4 regions of the Methylobacterium sp. 22177 genome follow, and region 1 is predicted to be linked to each of the others. Evidence: riboswitches for the same ligand, from Rfam matches in the RefSeq annotation. Region 1 holds a riboswitch; each other region holds the start of a gene.

Region 1 (4,567 bases):
TCGATCCCGTAGCGCCAGTAGTCGAGCCCGCCCAGGCAGCGGATCACCACGACCTTGGCGCGCGCCACGACCCGCTCGACGTAGAGGTCGACCGAGAGCGGATGCCGCAGCTTGGCGAGCTTCGCGAGCCGAAGGCTCGGCAGACCGGGCTCCGCGGCGTGGGCCTGCCCGACCGAAGCGAGGTCGCTGTCGGTGAACGACAGCACCACGAGGTCGCCGGGCTCCTGCCCGAGATCCACGGCCGCCTCGCCCTCGTCGAGGGACACGGCATCGATGCGCACGAGATGCACCGCGGCGGCCCCTAGAGCGAGTCCGGGCGGGCGTGCGCGACCGGCCTCATCCCGCGAGGGCCGCCGCGACGGCGTCCTTGTCGAAGCCCTTCAGGCCGATCACCACCAGCGTCCCGTCGCGGGCTTCCCCGGCCCGCCAGGGGCGGTCGAAATGATGGGTGACGCGCCGGCCGACACCCTGCACCACGAGGCGCATGGGCTTGCCCTCGACCTCGGCGAAGCCCTTGATGCGCAGGACGCCGGCGGCCTCGGCCGCCGCCTCGACCCGGGCCGCGAGATCCCCCGCGGTCACCGCCGGGCGGACCGGCAGCGCCACGGTCTCGAAATCGTCGTGATCGTGGTCCTCGCCCTCGCCGTGATGCGAGGGGCGGGCGTCGAGATCGTCCTCGGCGGCCGCGCCGAGGCCGAGCAGCACCCGCGGGTCGATGGCGCCGTTCTCGGTCTCGACGACCTTCACGGCGCGGGGCAGGTGCCCCTCGACCTCGGCGCGGACCCGCGCCCGGGTCGCGGCGTCGATCAGGTCGGCCTTGTTGACCACCACGAGGTCGGCGCAGAGGAGCTGGTCCTCGAAAACCTCCTCCAGGGGATTGTCGTGGTCGACCGACTGGTCGGCGGCCCGCTGGGCCGCCAGGGCCTCCGGATCCTCCGCGAAGGCGCCCGAGGCCACCGCCGGGCCGTCGACCACGGCGACCACGCCGTCGACGGTCACCCGCGAGCGGATCGCCGGCCACTGGAACGCCTGGACGAGCGGCTTCGGCAGCGCGAGACCCGAGGTCTCGATCAGGATGTGCTCCGGCGGCTCGGCGCGGCCGAGCAGGGTCTCCAGCGCGGGAACGAAATCGTCCGCGACCGTGCAGCAGATGCAGCCGTTCGGCAGCTCGACGATGGCGTCCTCGGTGCAGCCCTCGACGCCGCAGGCCGCCAGGAACGACTTGTCGAAGCCGATGTCGCCGAACTCGTTCACCAGGATGGCGAGGCGGCGCCCCTTGGCGTTCTCGACCACGTGGCGGACGAGGGTCGTCTTGCCGGCCCCGAGGAAGCCGGTGACGATGGTGCAGGGGATCTTGTTCACGAGGGTCATTCCGCGGCCTCCAGGGTGCCGGCGGGGACCGGGCGGGGTTCTGGGAAAGGGGGGATGCGGGCGATCACGCCCTTGCGGAACGCCTCCGGACGCTCGCGCCAGGGCACGATGCCGTCCGGGGTCGCCGCGTAGGCCGCGAGCCCGCCGAGGATGATCTCGGCCGAGGCGGCCGGATCCATGTCGCCGTAGACGTAGGTCCAGCGGTCGGCCGCGGCGACCGCCACGGTGCAGGGCCGCTTGCAGACCGACAGGCACTCCACCGCCTCGACCCGCAGGTCCGGCGTGCCGCCGCTCCGCGCCCGGAGCGCCTCCAGCAGGCGGGCCCCGGCGCGGGGGCCGTCCGGGTCGTCGTCCGAGCGGCGGCAGGTGGTGCAGACGTAGAGAATGGTCTCAGGCACGGGCCGCTCCCCGATCCGCGCCGCGGGCGAAGGCCTGCCACGCCCAGCCGAGTCCCAGCCCGATCAGGATCCAGAACACGAAGCTGATGGCCAGCGACCGCGCGGCGAACTGCGCGGCCAGCGCGGCCGGAAGCTCCGACGCGGCCTCCGGCGCCTGCGGGGCGCCGACCGCGTGCGGGGCGATGATCAGGACGAGCCCCCCGAGGATGGTGATCAGCGCGCGGCGGATCGTGATCAGGTAGAGCCCCATCCCGGTCGCCGCGGCGGTCATCACCCACCACGCCTGGCGCGTCGCGAGCGGGGCCGCCGCGCTGCCGGGCAGTTCCGGCGGCAGGCCGAGGCCCGGCGCGAGGGCGACGCTGGCGAAGCCCGCCACCGCGAAGGCGAGCCCGACCTGTGGCGTGGGTTCGCGGCCGCAGGCGAGCATCACCGCGCCGAGCAGCAGCGCGTAGCCGACGCCGCCGACGAGGGTCGCGAGCCCGGTGAAGGCCATCCGCGGCAGGCCGGGGCCGGGCTGCCATTCCGGCGCGGCGTCGGGCGCGGCGTGGTCGTGCCCGGCATGGGCCAGCACGATCGGGAGCGCCCTGATCGGGAGCGTCTCGGCGGCATGACGCGGCGCCTCCTGCTGCTCGTAGCGCTCGGCCGCGACGATCAGCGGCGAGGTCAGCGTGAGTTCGAGGCCCGTCACGACGGCAGCCGCGAAGAAGCCGGCGGCGAGGGCCGCCGACAGGAGCCGGATGATCATCCCTGTTCCGGGGACGTCAGTGGCAGGGGAAGTTCTGGGTGTGTCGGAAATCGTGCGCCGCGTTGTGGAGCGCGATCGCCGGCGAGAAGCCCGCCATGAACAGCAGGCCGAGGCCCAGCACGGCCGCGAGCGCGACGGCGATCGGGCGCTCCGACGCGCGGGTGCCGGCGGCGACGGGGGCGAGGGTTTGGGTCGTCATCAGCAGTGTCTCCAGCCGCCCCACCGGCGGCATTGCGGGATCCTGTCGTGACGGCAGGTCTCCTGGCTCGCGGCTCGGCGCGCCCGCCGCCTTCCCGGATCGCTCCGGTGGCGCTTGGCGGGCGCTCGCCGCTCACAGTTGCGGGGGCAGCCGCGGAATCGGGGCCTCGGACCCCTCACCGCATTCCCTTTTCACCCCGTCGCCGGGGCACCGTCACCCGGTCGTTGTAGACGCATGACCGCCGGGACACAACGGAGCGACGCCGGATCGCGGCCGATTCCCGCGCCGCGCCGCGGCACGGACGGGCTTGACGGCCGCGCCCCGGAGCAGGCACCGCCGCACCCGACACCCGCCCGGCGCGGGCGGTAAGCTCCCGGAGACCCGATGGCCCTGACAGACGATCCGACCCCGGTCCTCGTCGATCTGGCGGCCGGCCGAGACCCGCGGATCGTATCGGACGCGGGTACGAGGTGGCTCGAAGTCGATCTCGGCGGCCGTTTCCCGATCCACTCCGTCGCCCTGCGACCGGGGGGAGGGGTGGTCCCTCCGGAACCCGGCGACGTCGCCGTGGCGGTCTCGCAGGACGGCGCGACGTGGATCGAGCCGGACCTCGCCGGCTGGAGCGCGACCCCGGACGCCCTCGTGGCCGCCATCGTCCCCGACGAGCGGGCCTGGGCGCGCGCGGTGCGGGTCGCCGCGCCGGAGCCGGCCCGGATCGTCCCCGTTGCCGTCCGCGCCGAAGAGGCCGCCGTCGACCTGATCGCCCTCCGGGCGATGCTCGGCCTCGACGTGACGCTCCTGAACGAGAAGCCCGGGGCCAACGTCTACGTCACCTACAATCTCCATTCGGCGCCCGACCGCGCGAGCCGCGCCCTCGTCGGCCTGTCGCTGTTCGAGAACGGCGCCTTCGGCAACTGCCTCGTCCAGTACATCATCGCGGTGTCGGTCGCGAAGGCGCTCAACCTGAAATACATCAAGGTCCCCAAGGTCGACCGCAGCAAGGTGATCTTCCTGACCGAGCGGCTGACCTGCGACGGCATCACCTTCATCCCGCCGGACGAACCGCTGCCGCCGGACGGCTACTTCCTGTCGGGTCTGTACTTCGACCCGACGCAGTTCGAGCGCGTGACCGCGCTGCGGGGACCGACGGATTCGCGCGCGATCGTGCAGAGCGTGATCCGGCCGCTGTTCAACGGCCTGCCCAGGACCTTCCCGGCCAAGCCCGACGACCAGCTCCTGATCCACATCCGCTCGGGCGACATCTTCAGCACCTGGGTCGATCCGCACTACCCGCAGCCGCCCCTCGCGTTCTACCGGATGGTCATCGACCGGCTGCTGGCCGAGGGCCGGATCCGCTCGGTCAAGCTCGTCTTCGAGAACAGGCTGAACCCGGTCATCGCCGAGGTGGAGGCCTACGCGGCGCGACGCGGCCTGCCGGTGGAGATCCAGAGCGAGTCGCTGATCTCCGACGTCGCGGCCCTGGTGAACGGCCGCTACCTCGTGTTCGGGCTGGGAACCTTCGGACCGGGGATCTGCCACCTCTCGGACCACGTCGAGCAGGTCTTCTATTTCGCGTCGAACTGGCCGCAGGGCTTCCAGTCGATCCCCACCATCGGGAAGGTGGTCGAGGTCCGCGATCTCGAGGGCCGCTACATGAAGGTCGGGGAGTGGCAGAATACCGACGCGCAGCGCCGGACGATGGTCGATTACCCGGCCGAGGCCCTCGCCTTCGACGACGCGTGAACGGCCAGGCGGGCGGGGGGCGTCACGGCGCGGTCCTGAGATGCTCGGCGGGGGCGCCGGCCGGACGGGTCGGGCCGGCGTCGCGCACCTTCAGGGCGTCCGTGTACATCC
Region 2 (4,567 bases), on a different contig from region 1:
TGGCGGGCCAGGATCGAACTCTCCTCCTCACCGATCAGCCGGACGTCGATGCCCACGCGGCTAAGATCGGACTGGAGAACCTCGGCAATCGCCCGCTGCTGAGCGTTTGTCCCGACGAAATCGATCTCGACGGCAAGGCGGCGTCCGTCCTTCTCACGCACGCCGTCACGCCCAAGCGTCCAGCCGGCGGCATCGAGCATGCGGGAGGCCGCGGCCCGGTCGAAGCCGTAGGGCTTCAGCCCGACGTCGGCGTACGGCACGCGCGGCGCAAACAGGAAGTCCGCGCGCGGCTCGATCCCGTCGAGTACCGTCCGGACCAGCGTGTCCTTGTCGACGGCGTGGTTGATGGCGAGGCGGACCGCCCGATCATCGGTCGGGAAGCGCGCGGAGTTCATCGCCAGCACCCGGGTCGCCAGCGGCGGCGAGACCGCTGCGGCAAAGTTCGGGGCCATGTCCCGAAGGCGGACGAAGGCTTCCGAAGGAATCTGGCCGGCCGCGCCATAGACGAAGTCGATCTCCCCCGTCTGCAGGGCGATGACGCGGGTGTTGGGATCGGGGATGACCTTGACGACGAGCCGGTCGAAGATGGGTCTCGGGCCCCAGTAACCCGGGGTGCTCTCGAACGTGTCGGAGACGCCGAGCTGAGTATCGACGAGCCGCCACGGCCCAGTGCCGACCGGCGCCCTGATGCCGACGGCCGTCGTACCGCCAGGGCCCATGGCGCTCGGAGACAGGAACCGGAAGGGCCGCGGCAGGGAAAGTTCGAGCAGCGTCGGGTAGTGCGGCGCCTTCAGGACGAGGCGGAACGCCAGAGGCCCGACAACTTCTGTGCGTTCGATCTGCTGGACGAGATCGAGCCACGCGTGCCGCGGACGGTTGGCCAGGATCGCGTCGAAGTTCGCCTTGACCGCTTTCGCGTCGAAGGGCGTGCCATCACTGAAGGTCACGCCGGGGCGCAGTACGAAATCGTAGGTCCGCCCGTCCTCAGAGATGGTCCACGAGGTCGCGAGCCAGGGCTCGACCGATCCATCACCGCGGTACTTCACCAAAGGCTCGTAGACGCTCGCCTGCGCGAACATCTGGTTGGGCGCGTAGAGGTGCGGGTTCAGCGGTCCGACATTCGAGGGCCACGAGTAGGTGAGTTGCCCGGCGGCTGTCTGGGGCGGTCCGAGGAAGCTCGCCGCCATCGCGGCGACGGCGAGGGTCGCCAACTTGGTCATGTATGGGTCGCGGTATGAGGATCGCCGCCGAACATCATACACCGCCCAAGCTTGACCGTGAACCCTTTCCAACAGGGTGTTCACCGCGACCGAGGATTGGACACCCTTCGCTAAGGTGTTCAGTACGTCCCACCTCTATCCTGTGGGAGCCCGGCGGACGTTCGTCGCTTGGCGAGGGTGTGAATTCAAAACGGATCGGCGGAAAGCCACACTGCTTAGACATCAACCGACGCCTCAAATGCCACACATCTGAACAACGTGCTTCCGTGCGTTGACGGATAGATGCACCGCAGCCTAGCTTGAGCAAGACGGTTCCCCTCGGGGATCAAAAGGGAACGCGGTGAGGTCAGGCCCGTGAGGGCTCGGCCGATACCGCGGCTGCCCCCGCAACTGTAAGCGGCGAGTCCTTCATCACCACGTCACTGGGCGGCCTCGTCCGGGAAGACGATGAGAGGGCGACGACCCGCGAGCCAGGAGACCTGCCGTCAGCCGTGGTCACACGCGGAGCTTGCCGGGCGGGGTGTCCTGGGAGGTGTCGCGGCGCCGTGGTTCCTTGGAGGACGCGACCGCCGAGGCCTCGTTCGCGGTGACGTGCCACAGCCGTCCCCCGAGGCCGTCCCGTGTCCAGTCCCGTTTCCTCCGCGCTCCGGCGCACGCTGGCGCTGTCCTGCGCCGCATCCGCGCTGCTCGTCTCCATTCCCGCCCGCGCGCAGCAGGTCGCCGCGCCCTTCGCCGATGCCCAGGGAGGCGCGCAAGCTGCGGTCTCCCTGTCCGAGATCTCCGTGTCGGCTACCGGCGTGCCGACGCCAATTGCCAACACAGGATCGAGTGTCACCGTGCTCACCGACCGCCTGCTTCAGGAGCAGCAGCGCCGGACGGCGCCGGATGCTCTGCAGCAGGTGCCGGGCCTCAACGTCGTGCAGACCGGCGGCGCCGGCGGCCAAACCTCGGTCTTCATCCGGGGCACCAACTCGAACCACGTGAAGGTCCAGATCGACGGCATCGACGTCAACGACCCCTCGACCCCGAACCGCGCCTTCGACTTCAGCCAGCTCCAGACCTACGACCTCTCGCGGATCGAGGTGCTGCGCGGGCCCCAAAGCGGCCTCTACGGGGCCGACGCCATCGGCGGCGTCATCTCCGTCGTCACCAAGCGCGGCGAAGGGCCGGCTCGGGCGACGGCGACCGTCGAGGGCGGCTCGTTCGGCACCTTCAACCAGTTCGGCAACATCTCCGGCTCGGAGGGGATCTTCGACTACTCGGTGTCGGTCGGCCACATCCGGCAATCCGCCGTCCAGGTCACGCCGTTCGAATTGCTGCCTCGCGGGGTGCCGTTGCGGACCGCCTTCACCGACATCAAGACGGTCTCGACCAAGCTCGGGGCGCAACTCACCGACGAATTCCGATTCAACTACGTGCTGCGCTTCTCCGACAGCGCCTATCTCGACCAGGCCGACGGCGGTTTTCCGTACGTGCCGCTGCCGTACCGGAACCTCAACGACCAGCAGCAACTGATCATGAGGGGCGAGGCCGAGTGGACGCCGGTGCCGGGCTTCCACAACGTCTTCGGGGCGAACTACTCGAAGTTCGACCGCCTGTTCGCCGGCCCGCTCGACCCGCTCGCGCCGCCGACGCCCACCACCTACCTCGGTGAGCGGACCCGGTTCGACTACCGCGGCGACTGGCAGGTCTCACCCGGCAACCTCGTCCTGTTCGGGGCCCAGCGCGAGGACGAGCGCTTCGAGACGACCGGCATCGACCGGTCCAACGGCAACACCGCCGGCTTCGCCGAGCTTCAGACGACGCCCTTCGCGGGAGCCGCGCTGGTCGCCAACATCCGCCACGACGCGAACGACCAGTTCGGCGGCGCGACCACCTTTCGGGTGGCGCCGAGCTACATCGTGCCCGGCACCGATACCCGCCTGAAGGGCAGCGTCGGCACCGGCTTCAAGCCGCCGACCCTGAGCCAGCTCTACCAGGACTACCCGGGCTTCCGCTTCTTCGGGAACCCGAACCTGCGGCCGGAGGACAGCTTCGGGTTCGACGGCGGCTTCGAGCAGCCGCTGTTCGACGGGTTCATGACCGTGGGCGCGACCTACTACCAGACCGATTTCAAGAACCTGATCCAGACGGCCTACTACCCGACCTTCTCCACCAACGTGAACGTCGGTCGGGCGACCGCCTACGGCACCGAGAGCTTTGTCGCCCTGCGCTTCAACGAGTCCTGGAGCGGGCGGCTGGACTGGACCACCACTGTGACGAAGGACGAGATCGCCCACCAGGAGCTGCTGCGTCGGCCTCGCAACAAGGTCAGCGCGACCGCGATCTGGAACCTGATGCCGGGCTTGACCATGACCGGCACGCTCATCGTGCTGGGGTCGTTCGTGGACGGGAACAGGGACTTCTCCGTGCCCCGCCTGAAGGCCCCCGGCTTCACGCTGGTGAACCTGTCAATCAACTACGCCTGGAGCGAGACCCTGACGGTGTTCGGGCGGATCGATAACCTGTTCGACCAGCGCTACCAGAACCCGACCGGCTTCCAGGGCCCGGGGCTCGCCGTCTACGGTGGCGTCCGCGTGGCGTCGTTCTGAGGTCGCCGATGCCGTCGCGCCGCATGCTTGCCCTCACGGCAATCCTGTCCGCCGTACCCATGGGTGCAGCGGCGGCACCCGTGCGGGTAGTCTCGATGAACTTATGTGCCGACGAGCTCGTCCTGCGGCTGGCCGACCGCGACCAGGTGCTGGCGGTCACCTATCTCGCTCGCGACCCGCGTGGGTCGACGGTCGCAAGCGAGGCGGTCGGGCTGCCAGTGACGCGGGGTCTGACCGAGGAGGTCGTAGCCCTGAAGCCCGACCTTGTGATCGCCGGTGCGTTCACGACCCGCACGACGGTGGGCATGTTGAAGCGCGTCGGCGCCCCCGTGCTCGAACTCGGCGTGCCGGCCGACCTCGACGGCGTCCGTGCGCAGATCCGGCAGGTCGCGGCGGCGCTCGGCCATCCCGAACGGGGCGAGGCGATGGTGGCGGCGCTCGATGCGCGTCTTGCCGCCATCTTGCCGGCCAAGCGGCCTCTACGCGCCCTGGTGATGCGTCCGAACGCCTTCACGGTGGCACCCGGCGGGCTCGGGGACGCGCTGATCCGCGCCGCCGGCCTCGTCAACGTCTCGGCCGAGATCGGGCGTGACCGCCTGGGGCAGGTGCCCCTCGAAGCGGCGGCGCTGGCGAACCCGGACCTGATCGTCGTCGATGAAGGAGCGCCGGGCTGGCCATCGCTCGCCGACACACTCCTGCACCATCCGGTTTTTCGGGCTCTCGCGCGGGCGCATCGAACGGTCGACATCCCGAACC
Region 3 (4,567 bases), on a different contig from region 1:
TTCGCTGGTTCTCCTCGGCTCCGCATGATCCTGGAACCGATGATCGACATGCCCGTGGTGATCCGGTCCTTCTACCTCTACACGCCGGCGGAACTCCTACAGAGCCTTCACCATCACGAGGACATCGTCATGGCCGCGCGCCTTCAGGACGCGGAGTTAGGGCGGCGGGCGATGCAGCTTCACCTGAAGATGTCGCAGGCCCGTGTTCAACACCACAGAGTTGCTTGGCGACAATCCGTAAAAGAACCAGGAACGGTCAGGAGCTTCGACCCGCGCCCCGAAGCCGTGGCGTAGGTATTCCGAGACGGCGCCCTGTCGGGCGCCAAGTTTGCCATGATCGAAGGCGGGATAACTATCGTGCGGATAGCGGACGACATCCTGCCAACGTTCAGTACGGGATAGACATCCCGTAAGGTCTGCTTTGGGGAAGCTATAAAATTGATCTGAGCGTCCGGGTTGGGTCGCCACCGGAATGGCGGCTCAGGGTGGTTTTTCGCCGGTCTGCGTTCGGGCATCAACGTAAGAAAGCGGACGCTACCTCCTCGCCAGCTCCGGCCCCTTTGCGGACGAAGCCAACTGAGCAATAAGCCTCTATTCTAGCGCAGATAATCGACAATATCAGCGCGGTTTATGCCGGGGGCAAATCATGTTAACTTGCTGGTATGGGCATCTTCCACATCACCCCCAGTGATACAGCCGGTGGTAGCCTCGTTCAGGCGCTGCGCAACGCAGGTCAGGACATTGAGGTGCTCAATTTTCGGGACGATCTCAGTTGTGGGCCTATCCACCCGCTTGATCCTGCTACGCGGGCAGCATGGTGGAGGCAGTGGTATGGTGGCCCTGAAACGGAGAATGAAGTCGATCAGTTCTGGGAGCGTGTGGCCACGACAGACGGCTACCCGATCGTCTGGTTCAGTCGGCATACCGCTTCTGAATATTGCTTTTTCATCGCGTTGAATGCTTGGCTTGGAGAGCGCCCTTTCTATATCATCGACGTGACGGGGCGGCAGGTCTCCTCGAAAATGCGGGACGGTTCAACGATAGTGTACCAACCCCAATCAGTCTCGATAATGGGCGCGGATGCCATGAGATCGCTCCTCGGTCAACAAGTGCCAATGACCGTGGAAGAGAGACATGAAAACCGAAAGCTATGGCAGTACCTTCAGTCTGAGAATGCGCCGTTCCGGATCATCAAAGAAGCAAGGCTAGTTTCAACGACGATTGACCACTTTGATCCGATTATCGAGGCGCAAGCGACTTCAGAATGGAAATCGGTCGCGAGCATCATCCATGAAGCCTTTGGAGAAAGTTCCGAGCCATATAGGCAAGTTGGCGACTTGATGTTGCAGATGCGCCTCGTTGCCCTTGTCGAGCAAGGTCGGCTCCTTGCTGAAGGTGATCCCTGGAACCGGTCTTCTCGCATAAGGCTGCCGGCGGCTGACTGATCAAGGCATGAGAAGCGCATGCGTGCGCTGGCCATTCGACGTTTGAATTGCGGGTAGGACGCCCCAGGCGCTTTCCATCCCGAACCGAATTTGCCGAGCGGCCGACAAGTGTCCGCTTCTGGGAAGCTCCGTTGGGCGGTCCGGACGGCTGGGTTGGGTGGTTTCCGGCTAGTCGGCTTTGAAGCATCAAACCCAAAGAGCGGTCGTTCGACCCATTGCAGGAGCTGGCCAAACGCCGAAGCCGGCGTCACCGCGGCGCTATTCCGATGCTCGCGTTGACTCTCGAGTTCGTGAGGCTGTAGCTGAGCAGTGACGGTTCCCCTCGGGGATCAAAAGGGAACGCGGTGAGGTCACGCCCGTGAGGGCTCGGCCGATGCCTCGGCTGCCCCCGCAACTGTAAGCGGCGAGTCCTTCATCACGACGTCACTGGGCGGCCTCGCCCGGGAAGACGATGAGAGGGCAACGACCCGCGAGCCAGGAGACCTGCCGTCAGCCGTGGTCACACGCGGAGCTTGCCGGGCGGGGTGTCCTGGGAGGTGTCGCGGCGCCGTGGTTCCTTGGAGGACGCGACCGCCGAGGCCTCGTTCGCGGTGACGTGCCACAGCCGTCCCCCGAGGCCGTCCCGTGTCCAGTCCCGTTTCCTCCGCGCTCCGGCGCACGCTGGCGCTGTCCTGCGCCGCATCCGCGCTGCTCGTCTCCATTCCCGCCCGCGCGCAGCAGGTCGCCGCGCCCTTCGCCGATGCCCAGGGAGGCGCGCAAGCTGCGGTCTCCCTGTCCGAGATCTCCGTGTCGGCTACCGGCGTGCCGACGCCAATTGCCAACACAGGATCGAGTGTCACCGTGCTCACCGACCGCCTGCTTCAGGAGCAGCAGCGCCGGACGGCGCCGGATGCTCTGCAGCAGGTGCCGGGCCTCAACGTCGTGCAGACCGGCGGCGCCGGCGGCCAAACCTCGGTCTTCATCCGGGGCACCAACTCGAACCACGTGAAGGTCCAGATCGACGGCATCGACGTCAACGACCCCTCGACCCCGAACCGCGCCTTCGACTTCAGCCAGCTCCAGACCTACGACCTCTCGCGGATCGAGGTGCTGCGCGGGCCCCAAAGCGGCCTCTACGGGGCCGACGCCATCGGCGGCGTCATCTCCGTCGTCACCAAGCGCGGCGAAGGGCCGGCTCGGGCGACGGCGACCGTCGAGGGCGGCTCGTTCGGCACCTTCAACCAGTTCGGCAACATCTCCGGCTCGGAGGGGATCTTCGACTACTCGGTGTCGGTCGGCCACATCCGGCAATCCGCCGTCCAGGTCACGCCGTTCGAATTGCTGCCTCGCGGGGTGCCGTTGCGGACCGCCTTCACCGACATCAAGACGGTCTCGACCAAGCTCGGGGCGCAACTCACCGACGAATTCCGATTCAACTACGTGCTGCGCTTCTCCGACAGCGCCTATCTCGACCAGGCCGACGGCGGTTTTCCGTACGTGCCGCTGCCGTACCGGAACCTCAACGACCAGCAGCAACTGATCATGAGGGGCGAGGCCGAGTGGACGCCGGTGCCGGGCTTCCACAACGTCTTCGGGGCGAACTACTCGAAGTTCGACCGCCTGTTCGCCGGCCCGCTCGACCCGCTCGCGCCGCCGACGCCCACCACCTACCTCGGTGAGCGGACCCGGTTCGACTACCGCGGCGACTGGCAGGTCTCACCCGGCAACCTCGTCCTGTTCGGGGCCCAGCGCGAGGACGAGCGCTTCGAGACGACCGGCATCGACCGGTCCAACGGCAACACCGCCGGCTTCGCCGAGCTTCAGACGACGCCCTTCGCGGGAGCCGCGCTGGTCGCCAACATCCGCCACGACGCGAACGACCAGTTCGGCGGCGCGACCACCTTTCGGGTGGCGCCGAGCTACATCGTGCCCGGCACCGATACCCGCCTGAAGGGCAGCGTCGGCACCGGCTTCAAGCCGCCGACCCTGAGCCAGCTCTACCAGGACTACCCGGGCTTCCGCTTCTTCGGGAACCCGAACCTGCGGCCGGAGGACAGCTTCGGGTTCGACGGCGGCTTCGAGCAGCCGCTGTTCGACGGGTTCATGACCGTGGGCGCGACCTACTACCAGACCGATTTCAAGAACCTGATCCAGACGGCCTACTACCCGACCTTCTCCACCAACGTGAACGTCGGTCGGGCGACCGCCTACGGCACCGAGAGCTTTGTCGCCCTGCGCTTCAACGAGTCCTGGAGCGGGCGGCTGGACTGGACCACCACTGTGACGAAGGACGAGATCGCCCACCAGGAGCTGCTGCGTCGGCCTCGCAACAAGGTCAGCGCGACCGCGATCTGGAACCTGATGCCGGGCTTGACCATGACCGGCACGCTCATCGTGCTGGGGTCGTTCGTGGACGGGAACAGGGACTTCTCCGTGCCCCGCCTGAAGGCCCCCGGCTTCACGCTGGTGAACCTGTCAATCAACTACGCCTGGAGCGAGACCCTGACGGTGTTCGGGCGGATCGATAACCTGTTCGACCAGCGCTACCAGAACCCGACCGGCTTCCAGGGCCCGGGGCTCGCCGTCTACGGTGGCGTCCGCGTGGCGTCGTTCTGAGGTCGCCGATGCCGTCGCGCCGCATGCTTGCCCTCACGGCAATCCTGTCCGCCGTACCCATGGGTGCAGCGGCGGCACCCGTGCGGGTAGTCTCGATGAACTTATGTGCCGACGAGCTCGTCCTGCGGCTGGCCGACCGCGACCAGGTGCTGGCGGTCACCTATCTCGCTCGCGACCCGCGTGGGTCGACGGTCGCAAGCGAGGCGGTCGGGCTGCCAGTGACGCGGGGTCTGACCGAGGAGGTCGTAGCCCTGAAGCCCGACCTTGTGATCGCCGGTGCGTTCACGACCCGCACGACGGTGGGCATGTTGAAGCGCGTCGGCGCCCCCGTGCTCGAACTCGGCGTGCCGGCCGACCTCGACGGCGTCCGTGCGCAGATCCGGCAGGTCGCGGCGGCGCTCGGCCATCCCGAACGGGGCGAGGCGATGGTGGCGGCGCTCGATGCGCGTCTTGCCGCCATCTTGCCGGCCAAGCGGCCTCTACGCGCCCTGGTGATGCGTCCGAACGCCTTCACGGTGGCACCCGGC
Region 4 (4,567 bases), on a different contig from region 1:
GGGAACGCCCGCGGTGAGCGCCCAGTAGATCTTCCGCGCCGCCCGGGACCGGAAGCTCTTGGCCAGCGTCGCGGCGGCGAGTCGGGTCTTGGCGATGATCAGGCAGCCGGCCGTATCCTTGTCCAGCCGGTGGACGAGGCGCGGCTTCTGGCCGTCCGGACCCGTGAGGGCGGCGAGCAGGCCGTCCACGTGGCGGACCGTCCCCGAACCGCCCTGGACCGCGAGGCCGAAGGGCTTGTTGAGGATCATCATGTCGGCGTCCTCGTAGAGGATCAGCGACCGGATGAACGCCGCGTCGTCCTGCTCGCGGGCGGCGCTGCGCGGCCGCTCGGTAGGCTGGTCCAGGCGCAGCGGCGGCACGCGCACGCTCATGCCCGGCTCCAGCCGGTCGTTCGGCTTGGCGCGCTTGCCGTCGACCCGCAATTCGCCCTTGCGCACGATGGTCTGCACGCGGGTGAAGGGCAGGAGCGGGAAGCGGGCGGTGAGGAAGCGGTCGATCCGCATCCCGGCCTCGTCCGGCTCGACCGTCAGGGTCTGCACGCCGGAGGCGAGGGTCGCGGAGGCGGCGGCGCGCTGCTCGCGCCGGGTCGGACCGGGCGCGGGGGCGGCGGCAAGGGCGGGGGAGGGGGCCGCCGAGCGCCTGGCCGGAGGCCGGCTGCCGGGCTTGGCCGCGGCGGCGTCCCGCGGTGCGTCGTCGCGCGGTGCGGCGACGTCGCGGCGCGGCTTCGGGGGCCGGGCCGGCGCGGAGACCGCAGCGCCCTGCGATCCCCAAGGATCGCGGGTGCCGGCATCCTCGCCGCGGTTGCGGGCCGCGCGCTCGGCGGCGTCGCGGGCGCTGGTGCGCGGGCCCGTGCGGGCGCGGCCGTCGGCCTGGGCCTTGCCGCCCCTGAACTTGCCCGCATCGAACTTGCCGGCCTGGGGCTTGCGCCCCTTCGGCCCGCCGCTTCTGGGAGGTCGTGTCGTCATGCTTCCGCCGGCACCCGTCTTCGCGTCGGACGGAGCGTCCAAGCGCATGGGCCGCGGCGTCGCGGACGTCCGGACCGATGGGATTGCCCGGCTGTAGCATCGCCCGCGCCGAGCGGCAAAGGCGGTGGGCCGGCTCGGTCCGTCAGGGCTCCGCGTCCCACGCGTCGCGGAGCCGGGCCTTCAGGCCTGCGGGGAAGAGATCCGGACCGCCCGGGACGTCGAGCCCGTCCAGATCGCACCACCGGGCCACGCAGGCGGTGCCGGAATCCTCGTGGAAGACGAAGCGCTCCGGCCCGTCGAACAGCCCCGGCGGCAGGGCGACGGGGAACAGGAACAGCACCTCGTGCCCGACCTGCCCCTCGTGCGTGAAGATGTTCTCCATGACGCGGGGGCCGCCGAGCACCGAGACGGTGACGCCGAGTTCCTCCCGGAACTCCCGGATCAGGGCGTCCTCGACCCGCTCGCCGAAGGCGACGCTGCCGCCGAGGGGCCGGACGCCTTTCAGGCGCCCGTCATCCGCGCGGACCTCCGCCACGAGCAGGCTGTTGCCGCGCCGGGGCAGGCCCAGCGCCTTCACGCGAATCTCCGCAGGGGGCCGCCAGACCGTCATCCCGCACCGGCTAGCCCGTCGTCGGCGAGGCCGCAACGGCTCGGTGCCCCGCGCGCCGATCCACGGCAACAAACGGACACGCGGTTGACGCCCGGGCCCGCTACGGCCAAGCTGTGCTCGACGGTTCCCCTCGGGGATCAAAAGGGAACGCGGTGAGGGGTTCGCCCCGAAGCCGCGGCTGCCCCCGCAACTGTGAGCGGCGAGCCCTTCACCACCACGTCACTGGGTCACCCCGGGAAGACGGTGCGAGGGCGGCGACCCGCGAGCCAGGAGACCTGCCGTCAGCCGTGGTCACACGCGAAACGCGCCGGGCGGGGTGTCCTGGCGGGTGTCGAGGCGCCGCCAGTCCCGAGGGGAGGCGGTCGCCGAGGCCTCGTTCGCGGTGACGTGCCACAGCAAGCGCGCCCGCGACGCCGTTTCCCATGCCCGTCTCCGCCGCCTCGAGACCCTCGAGCCCTGTCCCGGGACGCCGTCGCGCGCCCGCACAGGCTGAGCCATCCGGACGGCCGACGCGTTGTAATGTTATTACAATGCGTGTACGACGCGGGGGCCGGCGCGCGCCGTGCACGGACCGCTTCTCCCATGTCATTCTCGACCTATCGCTCCCGCCTCGGCGGGCGGGCCCCGCTCTGCGGCGTTCTCCTCGCGCTCCTCGCCGGCCCGACCGCCGCCCAGGAGGCGGTCACCCTGGATGAGCTGTCCGTCGCGGGCGCGGGCGGCGACCCGAGCCGCCTCCCGCCGAACGGCCTCAACCTGCGCACGCCCGACCGGACCGCGAGTCGCCTCGGCCTGACGCCGCTGGAGACGCCGGCCAGCCTCGACATCGTGTCGGGCGAGACCGCGCGGCTCCGCGGACAGGATACGATCGCCGAGGCCGTGATCCAGGACGCGACCGGCATCACCACCATCGCGGCGCCCGGCAACGGCAACGGCGCGTTCACGTCCCGCGGCTTCGCCGGGCCGAACTCGATCCAGCAGCTCTACGACGGCACGCGCTTCTACGTCGGCGCCAACACCGTGACCTTCCCGTTCGACACGTGGAACGTCGAGCGGATCGAGGTGCTGCGCGGGCCGTCCTCGGTGCTCTACGGCGACGGCGCCATCGGCGGCGTCATCAACGTGGTTCCGAAGAAGCCGGTCTTCGTGCCGGTCAACGCCGCCCGCGCGGTCATCGGCACCGACGGGGTCGCGCGCCTCGCCCTCGATTCCGGCGGCCCGCTGGGCCAGGCGGAGTACGGCGACACCTTCGCGTACCGCCTCAACGTCAGCGGCAACCGCGCCGACGGCTGGATCCGGCCGGAGGGCGATTTCCGCAACCTCGCGGTCTCCGCCGCCCTGCTGTTCCGGCCGAGCGCCGACCTCGCGTTCACGCTGAGCCACGATCTCGGCTACCAGGAGCCCGCCCGCTACTGGGGCACGCCGCTCGTCGCGGGACGGATCCCGGACCTCATACGGTTCAACAACTACAACGTCCGCGACGCGAAGATCACCTGGGCCGACAACTGGACCCAGCTCAAGACCGAGTGGTCCCCCTCGGCCGACATCACGATCCGCAACACCGCTTACCGGCTCACCAGCCGGCGCCACTGGCTCGACGTCGAGCAGTACAGCTACAACCGCGGCACCGGGCTCGTGGACCGGGGCGACTACCTGGAGATCTACCACAGCCAGGAGCAGGTCGGAGACCGCCTCGACGCGACGTTCCGCGGGAGCCTGTTCGGGCTGCCGAACCAGTTCGTGGCCGGGTTCGACGTGAACCACATCGATTTCCGCCACACCAACAACTTCTACTTCGACCAGACCACCAGCGTGCCGCTCACCGGCTACGATCCGGGCCTGTTCCCGCAGAACGGGCGGGCCCGTCCGGCCTACGCCACGCAGACGAGCCAGGCCTCGGTCTTCGCCGAGGACCGGCTGATCCTGTCGGACAAGCTCTCGTTCCTCACCGGCGTGCGCCTCGACGTGCCGACGCTCAATCGGGAAGACCTGCAGACGGGATCGCGGTTCGAGAGGACCTACCGGGCGCTCGGCTACCGGTTCGGCCTCGTCTACAACCCGACGCCGGACAGCGCGCTCTACGCCCAGTACAGCTTCGCCACCGACCCGGTGAACAGCCTGATCACGCTGTCGCAGTCGCTGGCCGGCTTCAAGCTCGCGACCGGCGATCAGGTCGAGATCGGCGCCAAGGGTCTGGCCTTCGACGGCGCCCTGGAATGGACCGTCGCGGGCTACCGGATCGTCAAGGACAACCTGATCTCGGCGATCCCCGGACAGCCGACGCTCTCGACGCAGGTCGGGAGCCAGTCCTCGCAGGGTTTCGAGCTGGCGCTCGGCTGGCGCTTCGCGCCGGGCTGGCGCCTCGACGGCAACCTCGCGCTCCTGCACGCGCAGTACGACCGGTTCGACCAGACGGTGAACGGCGCCACGGTCTCGTATGCCGGCAACCAGCCGATCGACGTGCCGGAGCGCGTGGCCAACCTCTGGCTGACCTGGGACGTCACCCGCGACTGGACCGCGCGGGTCGGGCTGCAGAACGTCGGGCAGGTCTACAGCGACTTCGGCAACACGGCGCGGCGCCCGGCCTACAACCTCGTCAACGCGGTCCTGGACCATCAGGTGACGGCGGATTCGCGCCTGTCCGTGCGGGTCTACAACCTGTTCGACAAGGTCTACGCGATCTCGGGCAACGCGGTGAACGGGGTCGGCACCAACTGGCTGCTCGGGCGCCCGCGCTCGGTCGAGGTCGCCTACACGGTGACGTGGTGAGCCGGCCGCGGCGGTTCGGCAAGGCGGGACGGCGCTGGCTGCTCCTGTTCCACCGCTGGGCCGGGATCGTCGCGGGGCTGTTCTTCGCCCTGTGGATCGGATCCGGGCTGGTGATGCTCTACGTGCCGTTCCCGGCACTCACCGGGGCCGAGCGGCTGTCACGGCTCGCCCCGATCGCCTGGGATCAGGTCACGGTCGCGCCCGAGGCGGCGCTGCGGGCCGGCG

The links. A riboswitch is a leader RNA that binds a small molecule or an ion and turns the genes downstream of it on or off. The one in region 1 is predicted to bind cobalamin.
Region 2: it holds a riboswitch for cobalamin, as region 1 does, so the genes downstream of both, ACTJK8_RS28670 (TonB-dependent receptor plug domain-containing protein) here and ACTJK8_RS19585 (CbtB domain-containing protein) in region 1, are expected to answer to the same signal.
Region 3: it holds a riboswitch for cobalamin, as region 1 does, so the genes downstream of both, ACTJK8_RS30630 (TonB-dependent receptor plug domain-containing protein) here and ACTJK8_RS19585 (CbtB domain-containing protein) in region 1, are expected to answer to the same signal.
Region 4: it holds a riboswitch for cobalamin, as region 1 does, so the genes downstream of both, ACTJK8_RS13725 (TonB-dependent receptor) here and ACTJK8_RS19585 (CbtB domain-containing protein) in region 1, are expected to answer to the same signal.

The regions. Positions count from the first base shown of each region.
Region 1 is NZ_JBQEPK010000022.1:69,110-73,676, forward strand. It holds gene cobN (cobaltochelatase subunit CobN) at 1-290, opposite strand, end outside; gene cobW (cobalamin biosynthesis protein CobW) at 337-1,371, opposite strand; gene ACTJK8_RS19575 (DUF1636 domain-containing protein) at 1,368-1,769, opposite strand; gene ACTJK8_RS19580 (CbtA family protein) at 1,762-2,514, opposite strand; gene ACTJK8_RS19585 (CbtB domain-containing protein) at 2,531-2,713, opposite strand; cobalamin riboswitch at 2,749-2,943, opposite strand; gene ACTJK8_RS19590 (hypothetical protein) at 3,098-4,456, shown strand; gene ACTJK8_RS19595 (S10 family peptidase) at 4,479-4,567, opposite strand, start outside.
Region 2 is NZ_JBQEPK010000056.1:2-4,568, reverse strand. It holds gene nikA (nickel ABC transporter substrate-binding protein) at 1-1,220, opposite strand, end outside; cobalamin riboswitch at 1,513-1,721, shown strand; gene ACTJK8_RS28670 (TonB-dependent receptor plug domain-containing protein) at 1,841-3,811, shown strand; partial or broken gene ACTJK8_RS28665 (ABC transporter substrate-binding protein) at 3,820-4,567, shown strand, end outside.
Region 3 is NZ_JBQEPK010000072.1:11,510-16,076, forward strand. It holds gene ACTJK8_RS30620 (GntR family transcriptional regulator) at 1-294, shown strand, start outside; gene ACTJK8_RS30625 (DUF3658 domain-containing protein) at 663-1,445, shown strand; cobalamin riboswitch at 1,742-1,950, shown strand; gene ACTJK8_RS30630 (TonB-dependent receptor plug domain-containing protein) at 2,070-4,040, shown strand; partial or broken gene ACTJK8_RS30635 (ABC transporter substrate-binding protein) at 4,049-4,567, shown strand, end outside.
Region 4 is NZ_JBQEPK010000012.1:98,068-102,634, reverse strand. It holds gene ACTJK8_RS13735 (RluA family pseudouridine synthase) at 1-966, opposite strand, end outside; gene ACTJK8_RS13730 (NUDIX hydrolase) at 1,109-1,543, opposite strand; cobalamin riboswitch at 1,681-1,873, shown strand; gene ACTJK8_RS13725 (TonB-dependent receptor) at 2,159-4,342, shown strand; gene ACTJK8_RS13720 (PepSY domain-containing protein) at 4,336-4,567, shown strand, end outside.